Regions from separate parts of the Actinoallomurus sp. CA-142502 genome, predicted to be linked through region 3. Evidence: predicted binding sites of a transcription regulator. Region 3 holds the regulator's gene; each other region holds the start of a gene.

Region 1 (3,273 bases), 4.6 Mb from region 3:
CGCGACATCACCTCGTGCGGCGACGTCTCACGGTCGTGCCCTGGGAATGCGGCCCGTCTCTTGCGCCGCCCCGCCTCCGCCGCCCTGACCGGTGGTCACGCTGGGGCACCCGCACGGAGCCGATCGGTGAGGCTCAGGAGCCCGCCTCTCCCCACACAGCCGCGACGTCGCCGTACGGCTCGGCGGTGTAACGGGTGCTCGTAGCTCCGGTCGTAACGGCCTGCGGGTCCCGCCGATTGGGGGGGAGAGATCTCGGCGGGACCCGCGGCCAGACCGGCCGCTCCGGTGAAGGCCGGCCCGCCCGGGACGCACCGGACATCCCGCAATGTCACCACGTGCGCCCCGGGGGCCACCGCCATCCCGACCGGGGCGCCCGGCGGGGATGACGACGCTTCATGGACTACTCAAAGCGAACAGAAGGAAAGACCGGTCACGGACCAGAGCCCGCGCGCGCCCCACATGGCTCGAAGGACGGCCCGGTGGTAGGTACGGACCGGAGGTAGGTAGGCATCCAAGGTGAAGGTCCGGTCCCGGCCGCGGCCGAACGACGAACCGTCGATGAAACCATGACGGAGCAGGAGAAAGCCTCCCGTCGAACCTGGACGAAAAGGTGGGGCCGAGTAGCCAGGCCAGCTCGGGCGCGCGCCACACTCCAGCCGACCACTCGGGCCAGTCTGGACACGAACCACACCTCCAACCGTCCGACCAGGTCAGCCCTGGGCCGACCTGATCGAGACTCGTTCCCAGCCGACCGGCCGAGCCGGCCTGGACACCCCCGCAACCGACCGGACACCCGGAACAGGAGCCGCGCCCCAGCCAACCGACCGGGCCGGCGCGGACACCGCCGGATATTCCACTGTGGCCTCCCCGGATCCATCGCCGCCTCACCGGCCCGCGCCTCGATGCCAGACGGCCCGGCGCCCATGGCGGGCACGGTTCGCGCAGGGCGGCTCCGCCGGCACTCGCGCCTGGACACGAACCGCACCCGGCCGACCGACCGGGCCGGCGCGGACACCGCCGGATGTTCCGCTCCGGCCTCGCCTGCCTACGCCTCGACGCCGGACGGCCCGGCGCTCATGGCGAGCGTGGCCGGTGCAGGACGGCTCGGCGGCACTCACACCCGGACGCGCCCCGCACCCCAGCCGACCCCTCGGGCCGACCTGAGCGCGAACCGCGACCCGACCGACCGCGAGGGTCGGCCGTCACCACCGCTCACGCGCAATCGGCTCGGCCGCGCCTCGCACCCCAGCCGACCCCTCGCGCCGGCCTGAGCGCGAACCGCGACCCGACCGACCGCGAGGGTCGGCCGTCACCACCGCTCACGCGCAATCGGCTCGGCCGCGCCTCGCAGCCCGGCCTGCCGTGGCCGGGGTGGCCGGCGGGGTCAGCCGGCCACCGGGAGCATCGGCTGGCTGTCGATGCCCAGCGTCGTCTCGACCAGCGCGACGAAGATCTCCGCGTCGTGGAGCAGGTCGTTGGCCTCGTGTACGGTCACGGCGCTGGGGAGGCCCGCCTCGGCCGCGGCTCGTTTGCCCGCGCCCGCGGCGAAGAAGGCGGCCCACTCCCGCAGGGCCGGTTCGACCTCCGGGAGCAGGACCCACACGCTCCGGGGCCGGCCGCGGCGCTTGTCCGTCGGGTCGCCCCGGGCCGCGAGCACCGCGGCCGCGGCGCGCAGCGCGGCCAGGTGGGCCGCGACGTAACGTGAGGCGGGTACGGCGGACTCGGCCGCCTCGACCAGGCCGTGCCTGGCCGTCTGCAACAGTGTGATCGCCGGCGGTGCCGGCCTGCGCCTTGGGACGGGGCGCAGAGGGACGGCCGTGGACCTTGCGGACATGGCGTGCCTCCTTCCGCTCGTCGGGGTTCGCGGACGGCGCGGGCGAAACGCTTCCCCTCGTCCCGCCCGGCCGCCGCGTCTCGCTCTGGCATGCGCTGCCCGGCGAGCCGAACCCCTCCGGCGCGGACCCGCGAGAATCCGCACCGAATACTCGAACACAGGTTCGAGATGACTCCAGTAAACCCGCGTCGCCGCCATTCGTCAACATGTTCGAATGACGCCGTGTCGCCGCAGGTCAGGGCGGTCGAACATGACTGCTGTCAGTGCGCCCGGCACCCGTCCGTCGACGACACTGACGACGATACGAACGCGGACCGACAAAACCAGGCTCTAAAGTGCTGACCATGCATCCCAACACCGCGAACGTCGCCGCTCGCCTGCGGGAACTCGGCGCCACCGGCGAGGTGCGCGAGCTCCCGGACGCCGCGCCGACCGCCGTGGCCGCCGCCGCGCAGCTCGGCTGCGAGGTCGGCGCGATCGCGAACAGCCTGATCTTTGCCGCCGACGGCGAACCCCTGCTCGTCCTCACCAGCGGCGCCCACCGCGTCGACACGGCCAAGGTCGCCGCCCTGATCGGCGTCGCGAAGGTCAAGCGCGCCGACCCCGAGTTCGTACGCGCGGCCACCGGCCATCCGATCGGCGGGGTCGCGCCGGTCGGTCACCCTCGCCCGGTCCGCACGCTCGTCGACAAGTGGCTGGCCGAGCACGAGGTCGTCTGGGCGGCGGCCGGCCACCCGCACACGATCTTCCCGACCTCCTACGACGAGCTCGTACGGATCACCGGCGGCACGCCCGTCGAGGTGGAGTAGGCCGAGCGGTACGGCCGGAACGCCTCGCGGACGTGCCGTACGAACTGCTCGGGGGACTCCAGAGCCAGGAAGTGGCCGCCCTCGTCCGTCGTGGCCAGGCGGGCCATCCGCGGGTACGCGCGCCGCAGCCAGGGCTCCGGCGGGATCGGGAGCTCCGGCTCGCGCGTCAGCAGCACGGACGAGGGCACCGAGACCGCCTCGGGCGGCGGAACGGCGTCGACCGCGTACAGGCGTGACGAGGACCCGATCGAACCCGTCACCCAGTACGTCATCACGTTGGTGAGCAGGTCGTCGTCGGCGAGGCGGCCGCGCGTCGCCGGGTCGCTCCACGTCAACCACTTCTCCAGCACCCAGGCCGCCAGGCCCGAGGGCGAGTCGTTCAGCCCGTACGCCAGGATCTGCGGCCGGGTCGCCTGGACGTGCGCGTACGCGCCCCGGGTCCGCTCCCAGCGGCGCCCGGCCTCCACGTACGCCACCTCCTCCGGCGTGCGCGGAGTCGGGTCCGCCGGCCGGATCCAGTTGGTGGTCTGGATGGCCCGTACGGTCGCGGCGTGGTACATGCCCAGGCGGTTCACCACGCCGCCGCCGATGTCGTCGCCGTGCGCGACGTAGCTCGCGTACCCCAGGCCG
Region 2 (3,273 bases), 3.3 Mb from region 3:
GGCAGCTCGCCGAACACGCGTTCCTCCAGGTCGTCCATGAGCCGGCTGAACAGCTTCGCGTCACCCCAGGTGTTGCCGGGGCCGCCGGGGAACAGGCTGTCGCCGGTGAACAGGTGGGGCGTGTCGCCGTCGTCGTAACGCAGCGCGATCGAGCCGGGCGTGTGCCCGCGCAGGTGGAGGACCGACAGCGTGACCTGCCCGACGCGTACCGTGCCGCCGTGCTCGACCGGCTCGGTGACCGGCAGCGGCAGGGCCTCGGCGTCGTCGGGGTGGGCGACCAGCCGCGCGTGGGTCGCGTCGATCACGGCGGTGAGGGCGCCCCAGTGGTCCTGGTGGCGGTGCGTGGTGACGACGTGGGAGAGCGGCCCGTCGCCGATGATCTCGAACAGCCGGTCCGGCTCGGCCGCGGCGTCGATGAGGACCTGTTCGCCCGTCGCCGTGCAGCGCAGCAGATAGGCGTTGTTCTCGTACGGTCCGACGGCCAGCTTGGTGATCGTCAAGGCGGGGAGCTCTCGCACGTCGGGGGGCCCACCGACCTTGACGTCGCCTGTGTAGGTCACGCTGTCCTCCGATCGGGCGCGGGCGCCTTGCGGCTTCCTTTCGGCTCTCGTTCCATCCTGTCACGGTGGGGACCGCGGAGGGTCCACGTCGCCCGGGACGTCGGCGGTTACGCTGCCCGTATGCGAGACGATCTCCCCATCTGCCGCACCTGCGGGGCGCAGTACGGCGCGCCGCGCGCCGACTGCCCGATCTGTGAGGACGAGCGGCAGTACGTGGGCTGGGACGGTCAGCGGTGGACGACCCTGGCGGAACTGCGCGAGGCCGGGCACCGCGGGCGGATCGAGGAGGAGGGGCCGGGCATCGTCGGTGTCGGCGCCACACCGCCGACCGCGATCGGGCAACGTGCCCTGCTGGTCCGCGCGCCGTCGGGCAACGTCCTGTGGGACATGATCACCTACATCGACGACGACATGGTCGCCCGGGTGCGCGAGCTGGGCGGGGTCTCGGCCATCGCGATCAGCCATCCCCACTTCTACGGCTCGATGATCGAGTGGGCGCACGCGTTCGACGCGCCGGTCTACATCCACGAGGCCGACCGCGAATGGGTGGCCCGGCCCGACGACTCGGTGGTCTTCTGGTCGGGGGAGACGCATTCACTCGGCGACGGGCTCACGCTGGTCAACGCCGGGGTGCACTTTGCCGGAGGCCAGGTGCTGCACTGGCGTGACGGCGAGGAGGGGCGCGGCGCGCTGCTGTCCGGCGACATCCTCACCGTCGTCCAGGACCGGCGCTACGTCAGCTTCATGTACAGCTATCCCAACCACATCCCCGAGCGCCCGCGCGTCATCCGGCGCGCGCTGCGGCTGCTGGAGCCCTACCCGTTCGAGCGCGTGTACGGGGCGTGGTGGCGGCGGATCGTCCGCGCGGACGGCGTCGAGGCGGTACGCCGGTCGGCGGAGCGGTACCTGGAGCACGCCCTGGACGACGGTCCCGAGTAGGCGTGTTCCGGTGGCGACGCTCATTCGAACACGTGTACGGTTCAGCTGCGACGAGCGGGGTGGATGAGGTCGTCTGGAAGAAACCGTCGCACCCACTCGTTAGCCTGAAGCTGACCTGTCTCGTCCAGGCTCTCAAGGGGATTGCGAATACGCCGTGGCCGACCGTCTCATCGTGCGCGGAGCACGTGAACACAATTTGAAGGACGTCTCGCTCGATCTGCCGCGTGACGCGCTGATCGTCTTCACTGGGCTCTCCGGATCCGGAAAGTCCAGCCTGGCGTTCGACACGATCTTCGCCGAGGGCCAACGGCGTTATGTCGAGTCGCTGTCGGCGTACGCGCGGCAGTTCCTCGGCCAGATGGACAAACCGGACGTCGACTTCATCGAAGGCCTGTCGCCGGCGGTGTCGATCGACCAGAAGTCCACCTCGAAGAACCCGCGGTCGACCGTGGGCACCATCACCGAGGTCTATGACTACCTGCGCCTGCTGTGGGCGCGCATCGGGCACCCGCACTGCCCCGTCTGCGGCCGCGCGATCAGCAAGCAGACGCCGCAGCAGATCGTCGACCGGCTGATGGAGTTCGAGGAGGGCACGCGTTTCCAGGTGCTCGCGCCGGTCGTGCGCGGGCGCAAGGGCGAATACGTCGAGCTGTTCCGCGAGATGCAGACCAAGGGCTTCTCCCGTGCCCGGGTCGACGGCGCGACCGTACGCCTCGACGAGGCGCCGAAGCTCAAGAAGTACGAAAAGCACGACATCGAGGTGATCGTCGACCGGCTGAGCGTCAAGGACAGCTCGCGGCGGCGCCTGGCCGACTCGGTCGAGACCGCGCTCGGGCTGACCGGCGGCACGGTCATCCTCGACTTCGTCGACCTGCCGGAGGACGACGAGCGCCGCGAGCGGATGTACTCCGAGCACCTCTACTGCCCCTACGACGACCTGTCCTTCGACGAGCTCGAGCCCCGGTCCTTCTCGTTCAACTCCCCGTACGGCGCCTGCCCCGACTGCACCGGCCTGGGCACCCGCATGGAGGTCGACCCCGAGCTGATCGTGCCCGACGTGGAGAAGACCCTCGGCGAGGGCGCCATCTCGCCGTGGTCCGGCGGGCACGTGAGCGACTACTTTCTCCGGCTGCTCACCGCGCTGGGCGAGGCGCTGGGCTTCGACCTGGACACGCCGTGGGAGCGTCTCCCGGCCGCCGCGCGCAAGGCCATCCTCAAGGGCCACGACACCCAGGTCCACGTGAGCTACCGCAACCGCTACGGCCGGCGGCGCTCCTACTACACGACGTACGAGGGCGTGATCCCCTACGTCCAGCGCCGCCACTCCGAGGCCGAGAGCGACTCCAGCCGCGAGCGGTTCGAGGGCTACATGCGGGAGATCCCGTGCCCGTCGTGCCAGGGCCGCCGCCTCAAGCCGGTCGTGCTGAGCGTCACGGTCAACGACAGGTCCATCGCCGACGTGGCCGCGATGCCGATCGGCGAGTGCGCCAAGTTCCTGCTGTCGATGGAGCTCAACGACCGTGAGAAGCACATCGCCGAGCGGGTCCTCAAGGAGATCAACGCACGGCTGGGCTTCCTGCTCGACGTCGGCCTCGACTACCTCACCCTCGACCGCGCGTCGGCCACCCTCGCCGGCGGCGAGGCGCAGCGCATCCGGCTCGCCACCCAGATCGGCTCGGGCCTCGTCGGCGTCCTGTACGTCCTCGACGAGCCGTCCATCGGGCTGCACCAGCGCGACAACCACCGTCTGCTGGAGACCCTGATCCGGCTGCGC
Region 3 (3,273 bases):
CAAGTTCGACCTGCCGGTGCGGGTCGTCGTGCACACCGGCGAGGCCGACCCGGCCGAGTCCGGCGTCGCGACCCCCGGCGAGGGCGAGCTGGTCAACTCCGGTCCGCTGGACGGCCTGACCAAGGGCGCCGCGATCCCGCGGATCACCGAGATCCTGGAGGAGCGCGGGCTGGGCAAGGCGGCCGTCAACTACCGCCTGCGCGACTGGCTGATCTCCCGGCAGCGCTTCTGGGGCACGCCGATCCCGATCATCCACTGCGAGGCCTGCGGCGAGGTCCCGGTCCCCGACGACCAGCTGCCGGTGCGCCTGCCGGACGACCTGCGCGGCGCCGACCTGGCGCCCCGGGGCGTGTCGCCGCTGGCGGCCGCCGCCGACTGGGTCAACGTCGCGTGCCCCAAGTGCGGCGGCGCGGCCAAGCGCGACACCGACACGATGGACACCTTCGTCGACTCCTCGTGGTACTTCGTGCGCTACTGCTCGCCGGGCTACACCGACGGCCCGTTCGACGTGGAGAAGGCGCGCCGGTGGATGCCGGTCGACCAGTACACCGGCGGTGTCGAGCACGCGATCCTGCACCTGCTGTACAGCCGGTTCTTCACCAAGGTGCTGTACGACATGGGCATGCTGGACTGCGTCGAGCCGTTCACCCGGCTGGTCAACCAGGGCCAGGTGATCCTCAACGGCTCCGCGATGTCCAAGACGACCGGCAACCTGGTCGACCTGGGCGAGCAGATCTCCGAGTACGGCGTCGACGCGGTACGCCTGACGATGATCTTCTCCGGGCCGCCGGAGGACGACATCGACTGGGCCGACGTGTCGCCGTCCGGCGCGGTGAAGTTCCTGGCTCGCGCGCACCGGGTCGCCGCCGACGTGACGTCGGCGCCGGGCACCGGGCCGGCCTCGGGCGACGTCGAGCTGCGCAAGGTGACCCACCGGACGATCGACGAGGTCACCCGGCTGGTCGAGGCGCACCGCTACAACGTCGCGGTGGCTCGCATGATGGAGCTGACCTCCGCCTCCCGGCGGGTGATCGACTCCGGGGCGGGCCCGGCCGATCCCGCCGTGCGCGAGGCGGCCGAGACGCTGGCGGTGATGCTGTCGCTGGTGGCGCCCTACACCGCGGAGGAGATGTGGGAGCGCCTGGGCCGGGACGGGTCCGTGGCCAAGGCCGGCTGGCCGGCCGCCGAGCCGGCGCTGCTGGTCCAGGAGTCGGTGACCTGCGTGGTCCAGGTGGCGGGCAAGGTCCGCGACCGGCTGGAGGTCTCCCCGGAGATCGGCGAGACGGAGCTGGAGCGGCTGGCGCTGGCCTCGGAGAAGATCCAGGCCGCCCTCGGCGACCGCGGCATCCGCAAGGTCGTCGTCCGCGCCCCCAAGATCGTCAACATCGTCCCGGCGTAACCCCGCCTCCCGGGCGGGACGAACACCCGCAAAGGCGACACGAAAAGCGGTGAGGGCACCCCACGAGGGGCGCCCTCACCGCGCACAGTCCAGAGACGCGTCGGTCACATCTTGCGCAGCACCGCGACGACCCGACCGAGGATCGTCGCGTCGTCGCCCGGGATCGGGTCGTACGCCGGGTTGTGCGGCATCAGCCAGACCTTGCCGTCGCGGCGCTTCAGCGTCTTGACGGTGGCCTCGCCGTCGATCATGGCGGCGACGATGTCGCCGTTCTCGGCCACCGGCTGCTGGCGGACGACCACCCAGTCGCCGTCGGCGATCGCGGCCTCGATCATCGAGTCACCGGTGACGTTGAGCAGGAAGTGCGTGCCCTCGCCCACGAGCTGCTTGGGCAGCGCGAAGACGTCCTCCACGGCCTCCTCGGCCAGGATCGGGCCACCGGCCGCGATACGGCCCACGAGAGGCACGTAGGCGGGCGCCGGGCGGGTCGCCGTCTCCTGCCCCGAGGTCGTCTCGTACGACTCCGGCTCGGTGGCCACGGCCGCCGAGCCGGGCATGCGGACCACGACGGCGCGCGGGCGGTTGGGGTCGCGCAGGAGGAAGCCCTTGCGCTGGAGCGCGCGCAGTTGGTGCGACACGCTGGAGGTGCTCGTCAGCCCGACCGACTCGCCGATCTCGCGCATCGACGGAGGGTAACCGCGGCGCTGGACGGAGTCGCGAATCACCTCCAGGACCTTGCGCTGGCGTGCCGTGAGCCCCGACTCGTCGCGGGGGCCGTCGGGCATTTCCCGAACCTTGCTCATATATGTCTCCGCTGGATGACTGCGCTCCGGTGACGCGCTGTCGCCGGTATTTCGTTCCTGTACACGGACGTTAGCGCCTTCCCGCTAAATGATCAAACACCTGTTCGAAGATGTCCTGGAAATTCGTCGGCTCTCGCGGTACAACTCGTACAGATGTTCGATCGAAATCTCTTTCGACTCGGCAGAGGGGAGATCGACATGAGCGAGCGAATCGATGGGCGCGTGAGCCTGGTCACTCCCGAGGGAGGGCTCATGGGCGAGCGTCGGGCTCATCCCGGCACACCTCTCCGGCTCACCCGGCGCGGCCGGGTCGTCGTGGTCTGCGCCGTGGCGCTGGCGCTCCTCGCCGGCTACTGGACGGGGGCGCGACACGGCGCCCGCGCCACGTCCGGCGGCGAGAGGGGGCCGGCGGTCGCGCGCGAGTCGGTGATCGTGGGGCCGCGCGACACGTTGTGGGGCATCGCCGTACGCGCCCGGCCGGAGGTCGACCCCCGCGTCACGGTCCAGCGCATGATCGACCTCAACGCCCTGTCCACCGCGGTCGTCAATCCGGGCCAGAAGATCTACATCCCCGCGCGCTGACGGGCTCGCCGCTCGCCGCGCCCTCGCGGGGCGGCGGCGCGACACGCCGACGCCGCCGTGACGGCGTCGGCGTCTTCGTGCTCATGTGGCGGACGAGGTTGCGGAGGCCCTCGTAGAGCCGTACGGTAGACCACTACATCTAGTACTTACATGGATGTAGTTCACCACAGGTTGTGGTCACGCAGTGAAGTCGCTGTAATCGAGGACGTAACGCCCGCCGGGGGGAGGGGATGGATCGTGCACTGCCCGTTCTGCCGTAACCCCGACAGCAGGGTGATCGACAGCCGCTCCACCGAAGACGGCGCGGCGATCCGGCGGCGCCGGTCGTGCCCCGAGTGCGGTCGCCGCTTCACGACCCAGGAGACCGTACTCCTGATGGTCGCCAAGCGCAGCGGCGTCACCGAGCCGTTCTCCCGCGACAAGATCATCGCTGGGGTGCGCCGGGCCTGTCAGGGGCGCCCGGTGACGGAGGACGCGCTGGCCAAGCTC

The links. Region 3 encodes LexA, which represses DNA repair genes until DNA is damaged. Its sites were predicted from a motif close to TCGAACANNTGTTCGA; they were not measured.
Region 1: a site for LexA is predicted at 1,986-2,001, ahead of ACQEV1_RS19025 (SAV_6107 family HEPN domain-containing protein). Genes of this name have one in related genera too.
Region 2: a site for LexA is predicted at 1,524-1,539, ahead of uvrA (excinuclease ABC subunit UvrA). Genes of this name have one in related genera too.

The regions. Positions count from the first base shown of each region.
Region 1 is NZ_JBNJMY010000001.1:3,922,089-3,925,361, reverse strand. Features, by position in the region: gene ACQEV1_RS19025 (SAV_6107 family HEPN domain-containing protein) at 1,385-1,834, opposite strand; gene ACQEV1_RS19020 (YbaK/EbsC family protein) at 2,179-2,643, shown strand; gene ACQEV1_RS19015 (epoxide hydrolase family protein) at 2,592-3,273, opposite strand, start outside.
Region 2 is NZ_JBNJMY010000001.1:5,196,509-5,199,781, forward strand. Features, by position in the region: gene ACQEV1_RS24735 (MBL fold metallo-hydrolase) at 1-560, opposite strand, end outside; gene ACQEV1_RS24740 (hypothetical protein) at 681-1,499, shown strand; gene uvrA (excinuclease ABC subunit UvrA) at 1,654-3,273, shown strand, end outside.
Region 3 is NZ_JBNJMY010000001.1:8,504,357-8,507,629, reverse strand. Features, by position in the region: gene leuS (leucine--tRNA ligase) at 1-1,399, shown strand, start outside; gene lexA (transcriptional repressor LexA) at 1,504-2,202, opposite strand; gene ACQEV1_RS39685 (LysM peptidoglycan-binding domain-containing protein) at 2,401-2,784, shown strand; gene nrdR (transcriptional regulator NrdR) at 3,022-3,273, shown strand, end outside.